Regions from separate parts of the Pantoea sp. UBA4549 genome, predicted to be linked through region 2. Evidence: predicted binding sites of a transcription regulator. Region 2 holds the regulator's gene; the other holds the start of a gene.
The links. The regulator PurR, encoded in region 2, represses purine synthesis genes. The targets are predictions, from matches to a motif close to CANGCAAACGTTTGCNTG.
Positions count from the first base shown of each region.

Region 1: a site for PurR is predicted at 1,725-1,742, ahead of purL (phosphoribosylformylglycinamidine synthase). Genes of this name have one in related genera too.

Region 1 is NZ_DGLH01000007.1:95,128-98,548, reverse strand. Features, by position in the region: gene tadA (tRNA adenosine(34) deaminase TadA) at 1-106, shown strand, start outside; gene mltF (membrane-bound lytic murein transglycosylase MltF) at 103-1,560, opposite strand; gene purL (phosphoribosylformylglycinamidine synthase) at 1,831-3,421, shown strand, end outside.
Region 2 is NZ_DGLH01000009.1:568,008-571,428, forward strand. Features, by position in the region: gene B3041_RS09345 (C40 family peptidase) at 1-497, shown strand, start outside; gene purR (HTH-type transcriptional repressor PurR) at 896-1,921, shown strand; gene punR (DNA-binding transcriptional activator PunR) at 1,918-2,829, opposite strand; gene punC (purine nucleoside transporter PunC) at 2,939-3,421, shown strand, end outside.

The sequences.
Region 1 (3,421 bases), on a different contig from region 2:
CGCCTGCGGCGTGCTGGCGGAAGAGTGCGCCGGCATGCTGAGCGACTTTTTTCGTATGCGACGCGAGCAGAAGCGCGCGCTGCGTCAGGCACAGCGCGCAGATTAATTCATGGCGATTTTGGGCTCAACCGCCGGATAACCGGCGCCCAGCTCCGCTTCCAGCGCTGAACGCTGCGCCAGGCGCCGCTCCTGCTCCTGCAGATAGCCCACCAGACTTAGCTGATACTTACGGATATTCTCCACGTAGTTATACGCTTCGTGCCCGCGCGCATAGCCATAGGCGGTTTGCGCGTAGTAGCGCTTCTGACTGAGCATCGGCAGGCGCAGCTTCACATCTGCCCAGCTGTCAGGGTTGCCGCCCTGTTTCGCCGTCAGCCGGCGCACATCGAGCATGTGCGCATATCCCATGTTATAGGCCGCCAGCGCAAACCAGATGCGCTCGTCGTCAGGCACGCTCGCCGGCACTTTATCCATCATACGCTGCAGATACTCACTGCCGCCGCGAATGCTCTGCTCCGGGTCAAGCCGGTCATCAACATTAAGGCTATCCGCCGTGTTACGCGTCAGCATCATCATGCCGCGTACGCCGGTGGGTGAGGTCGCCTGCGGATTCCAGTGCGACTCCTGATAGGAGATCGCCGCCAGCAGACGCCAGTCCATACTTGCAGAATACTTTTTAAACAGCGGTTTGATATCCGGCAGCGTATTGTCAATCGCGCGCAGGAAGGTGCGGGTATCGACATAATCAAATGTGCCAACGTGACCGAGGTATTTCTCCTCCAGTCGCGCCATAGTGCCTTCTTCACCCATCTGGCTGTAAAAATCGAGCATGGCCGCGTTAAGGCTGCTGTCATCATTGCGCGGCAGATACCAGGTCACCGGCTCTTCATCGGTGATATCAAAGGCGACCGCCAGCTGCGGGTGAATACGCTGCAGCAGGCCCACGGTAACCGAGTCGCCTACCGTGTAGTCAAGTTTGCCGTCAGCCACCGCCTCCAGCAGCGCTTTCTGTCCCTGATCGGTGGCGATTGCCCAGTCGAGATCGGGATAGCTGTTGGCTTTTTCTGTCCGCAGCGTCGAGAGATAAGCTGAGCCGGACTGCACCACCAGGCGGCCTTTCAGGTCGCCCAGCGTGCGCGGACGCGGTTTATCGATACGGTAAACCAGCTGCTGCGACACCGAATAGTAGCTGGGGCCGGCCTGATAGTGCGCCAGACGCTCGCTGTTATAGATAAGCCCGGCGGCGAGCAGATCGGCTTTTCCCTCATCGAGATCGTCAAACAGATCGCCCAGGCTGGGCCGCACAGTGACCTCCAGCCTGACGCCGAGGTAGTCTGCAAAGCGCTTTGCCAGCTCGTAATCCATGCCAGCCGGTGCCTGATTGATGGTGTAATACGTCAGCGGCGAATTGACCGTACTGATGCGTAACACGCCGCGTGATTTGATCGCTGTCAGCGCGTCCCGATCGCCCCCGTACCAGGGGATTGCCGGCCATAGCGCCAGCGCCAGCAGCACGGTGATCAGACCGATGAACAGATAATTTAATTTTAGGCGTTTCAAATGGTTGTCTCTTAATGGCTCACAGGCCTCTGTCCTTTAAAGGCAGTATTGGTATTGTTTTTTACTCCCAGAGCGAGGGGCATTTTGCGCAACAAAGCGAAACAGGGCAACTCATATAGCAGGTTTTGCGCAAAATTCAGGCAAATCCCGTATGGCAGTTTTTCTGCGCAAACGGTTTCGTTACCTGCGCGCTTTCTCTATAATACCGCCCGTTTTCCCTGTTGCGCCCAATGAAGCGTCGCCCGGCGCTTCGAAGACGAGAGATCTTTAATGATGGAAATTCTGCGTGGTTCGCCCGCTCTGTCAGCATTTCGTGTAAACAAACTGCTGACCCGCTTTCAGAACGCTCATCTGCCGGTGAGTGATATTTACGCCGAGTATGTCCATTTTGCTGATGTTGCTGCACCGCTCAGCGCGGATGAACACGCCCGCCTGCAGCGCCTGCTGAAATATGGCCCTTCTCTCGCTGAACATGCGCCTCAAGGGCGTCTGCTGCTGATTACGCCGCGTCCTGGCACTATCTCTCCCTGGTCATCGAAAGCCACGGACATTGCTCACAACTGCGATTTGCCGCAGGTTAAACGCCTGGAGCGCGGCCTGGCGTTCTATGTTCAGGCGCCGCAGCTGACAGAAACGCAGTGGCAGCAGCTGGCTGGCCTGCTGCACGATCGCATGATGGAGTGCGTATTCAGCGACCTGCAGGCAGCAGAGCAGCTGTTTGCTCATCACACGCCGCAGCCGCTGCAGAGCGTTGATGTGCTGGGAACCGGACGTCAGGCGCTGGAGCAGGCGAATACCACGCTGGGGCTGGCGCTGGCAGATGATGAAATAGACTATCTGCTGGATGCTTTTACCCGTCTGGGTCGCAACCCTAATGACATTGAGCTCTATATGTTTGCACAGGCGAACTCAGAGCACTGCCGTCACAAAATTTTCAACGCTGACTGGATCATTGATGGCGAAAAACAGCCCAAGTCGCTGTTTAAGATGATCAAGAATACGTTTGAGCAGCATCCCGATCACGTGCTGTCAGCCTATAAAGACAACGCTGCCGTGATGGAAGGATCAGACGTTGGTCGCTTCTACGCTGATGCACAGCAGGGCGAATACGCTTTCCATCAGGAAGCCGCGCATATTCTGATGAAAGTAGAGACGCATAACCATCCCACCGCTATTTCTCCCTGGCCGGGTGCAGCGACCGGCTCGGGCGGTGAAATTCGCGATGAAGGCGCAACCGGGCGTGGCGCCAAACCGAAAGCGGGTCTGACCGGCTTTTCCGTTTCCGATCTGCGCATTCCGGGCTTTGAGCAGCCGTGGGAAGAGGATTTCGGCAAGCCGGATCGTATTGTTACCGCGCTGGATATCATGACTGAAGGTCCGCTGGGTGGCGCAGCGTTTAACAACGAATTTGGCCGTCCGGCGCTGAACGGTTACTTCCGTACCTATGAAGAGCAGGTTAACAGTCATAACGGCGTTGAACTGCGCGGCTACCATAAGCCAATTATGCTGGCAGGCGGTATCGGTAATATTCGTGCAGACCACGTGCAGAAAGGCGAGATTGTCGTGGGGGCCAAACTGATCGTCCTGGGCGGGCCGGCGATGAACATCGGCCTCGGCGGCGGTGCAGCGTCATCCATGGCCTCCGGTCAGTCAGATGCCGACCTCGATTTTGCGTCAGTGCAGCGCGACAATCCGGAAATGGAGCGCCGCTGTCAGGAAGTGATCGACCGCTGCTGGCAGCTGGGCGAAGCCAACCCGATTCTGTTTATCCACGACGTCGGCGCGGGCGGTCTCTCTAACGCCATGCCTGAGCTGGTCAGCGATGGCGGACGCGGCGGTAACTTCAATCTGCGCGACATTC
Region 2 (3,421 bases):
ATCAGCGTACCAGCCGGAAAACAGTGGCAGCAGAAGAGACCACCGATACGCTGACCGGTGTCAGGCTCAGTAAATCTCACCGCCTGCGCTATCAGAAAGCACGTGAAACCGCCATGACTAAGCTCATGGGCCAGCTGGGCAAACCTTATCAGTGGGGTGGCACCTCTCCGCTTACCGGATTCGACTGCAGTGGTCTGGTCTGGTACGCCTATAAAGATCTGGTTCGTTTTAAACTGCCGCGTACGGCTAATGAAATGTATCATCTGCGCGACGCTGCCCCCATCAAGCGTGAAATGCTGGAGAAAGGCGATCTGGTGTTTTTCCGCATCAATAATCGCGGGACCGCCGATCATGTTGGCGTTTATCTGGGTAACGGCAAATTCATTCAGTCGCCGCGCACCGGCAAGGATATTCAGATCAGCGCGCTGGGTGAAGATTACTGGCAGAAACATTATGTTGGCGCACGCCGTATGATGACCCCTAAAACCATTCGCTAACGGTTGCGCAACACGCAGAACCGCACGGCGTAACGCATTCGCGCTTCACGCCGGCACAGCCGCAAGGTCACGGCAGTTATCAGCAGCCGCACTGCGCCTGAAGTCTCCGTTGCCGCTTTCTGCCTGCACCACACGCTTTCGTATCTATCGCCGGAATAGAATTATTTTCGCCTGGCCGCAGGTAAACATCTCGTTTTATGACCCTCACCTTGCTAGAATCGCCGCCTTTCGTTGCGCAACACCTTTTGCGCACGCTGCTGTCATTATCTGCCACGGTTAATTACTCGCCTTAAATCAGCCATTTTTATGCTGAAATCGGGCAGAAAACCCTGCGCAGACGCAAACGTTTAACACTATACTTATCATAAAGTTGCGATAGGTTTAAGAGGTCCATTTTCATGGCAACAATTAAAGATGTGGCAAAACGCGCTGGCGTATCAACGACCACGGTTTCGCACGTCATCAATAAAACGCGCTTTGTCGCTGAAGAGACGCGTAATGCCGTGTGGGAAGCAATTAAAGCGCTGCACTATTCTCCCAGCGCTGTCGCCCGCAGCCTGAAGGTCAATCACACTAAGACGCTGGGTCTGCTGGCAACCTCCAGTGAAGCCCCCTACTTTGCTGAAATTATTGAAGCAATTGAGAATCACTGCTTCGCTCAGGGCTATACGCTGATACTGGGCAATGCGCATAACGACTTACAAAAGCAGCGCGCCTATCTGTCGATGATGGCGCAAAAACGGGTCGATGGCCTGCTGGTGATGTGCTCTGAGTATCCGGACGATCTGCTTCAGATGCTGGAAGAGAATCGTAATATCCCGATGGTGGTGATGGACTGGGGCGCTTCACGCGGTGATTTTACTGATACCGTACAGGATAACGCATTCCAGGGCGGCTATCTGGCCGGTCGTTACCTGATCGAGCGTGGTCATCGCGATATTGGCGCGATTCCGGGTCAGCTGGAGCGTAATACCGGCGGCGGACGGCACGCCGGCTTTTTACAGGCGATGCATGAAGCGGGTATCACGGTGCGTGCCGAGTGGATCGTACAGGGCGATTTTGAGCCTGAATCGGGTTATCAGGCGATGCAGCAGATCCTGAGCCAGAAGCAGCGCCCTACCGCTGTGTTCTGCGGCGGCGATATCATGGCAATGGGCGCGATCTGCGCCGCCGATGAGATGGGCCTGCGCGTTCCGCAGGATATTTCGGTGATCGGCTATGACAATGTGCGCAATGCCCGCTACTTTACGCCGGCGCTGACGACGGTGCATCAGCCTAAAGCGCAGCTGGGCGAGAAAGCGCTGGAGATGCTGCTGGATCGCATCACCAGCAAACGCGAAGAGCCGCAAACGATTGAAGTTCAGCCCAGTCTGATTGAGCGTCGCTCTGTCGGGGACGGTCCGTTTCGCGACTATCGCCGCTAAGCGCGGCGTTCGCTGAGCCACTCATGGTTTAGCGTCTCAGCATCACCCAGGTAAGCCAGCAGCCACGTCAGTGCCGGTGATGCCCGCTGCCCGGCCCAGCTGACGCAGCAGGGGCTGTCCGGAAAAGGCTGCGGCAGGATCAGTTCTGCCAGCGCGCCGCTATCCAGTAGCGGTCGCGCCAGATGTCCCGGGATCATCCCCACGCACAGGCCAGCTTGCAGGCAGTCGATCCCGGTTTCCCACTCCGGCACCACCAGCCGGCGCTGATTATCCAGCGTCCATGTCATACGACGCGGGAGTGCGCGCGACGTATCCTCCAGCACCAGCGACGGCCATGCGCGCAGCGCCTCTTCATCAGGATGCGCGCTCTGCGCCAGCGGATGATCCGGACTGACCACGCAGCGCCAGTTAAGGGCACCCATATCCTGAAAAGCAAAGCGCCCGCCGACCGGGATCGCCTGCGTGGCGCCAATGGCCACGTCAACCCGGCCGTCGGCGAGCGCATCCCATACGCCGTTGAACACCTCATAGCTGATGATCAGCTCCATATCGGGAAAATGGCGATAGAAATCTTTAACCAGCTGGCGCGTGCGCTGCGGCTTAACAATGCAGTCTACGGCAATACTGAGCTGGCCGCGCCAGCCGTTGGCCAGCTGCTGACACTGACGTCGCGTCGCCAGCATTTTTTTGATAACAGAGCGCCCTTCACGCACAAAATGCTCGCCTGCCGGCGTCAGGATCACCTCCCGATGCTGGCGTTCAAACAGCTCCACGGCAAGCCAGCTCTCCAGCTGCCTGATGGTATAGCTGATGGCAGAAGGCACGCGGTGCAGTTCCTGTGCCGCCGCGCTGAAACTTCCGGTGCGAGCCACGGCATCTGCCACCTCAAGCGCATATTCAGACCACATATTTTTTGCCTTCAAAAAATTTAACAGCACTCTGCAAATATTAGCGTTTCACAAAGCTGACTGCACCCTTTTACACTCCTTCGCGTTTCCCTGCCAAATGAGAAAAATAGTGATGTCTTCAAAAGGATTTCTGCCTTATCTGGCGCTGCTGAGCATGCTCGGCTTTCTTGCCACGGATATGTATCTGCCTGCATTCAGCGACATGCAGCGTGACTTTGCCACCGCACCGGGTGTTATCAGCGCCAGTCTGAGCCTGTTTCTGGCGGGCTTTGCCTGTGCGCAGGTAGGCTGGGGATTACTCTCTGACCGTATTGGCCGCAAACCGGTTCTCCTGGCTGGCCTGTCGATATTTGCCCTGAGCTGTCTGGCCATGTTGTGGGCAGACAACGTCTGGCTGATGCTGGCACTGCGTTTTATTCAGGCCGTGGGCGTGTGCGCCGCCGCCGTAAGCTGGCAGGCGCTGGTTATCGATCGCTACCCTAAAGCGCAGGCCAATAAAGTGTTTGCCACTATCATGCCGCTGGTTGCGCTCTCTCCCGCTCTGGCTCCGCTGCTGGGCGCCTGGCTGATGAGCCATTTTCACTGGCGTACT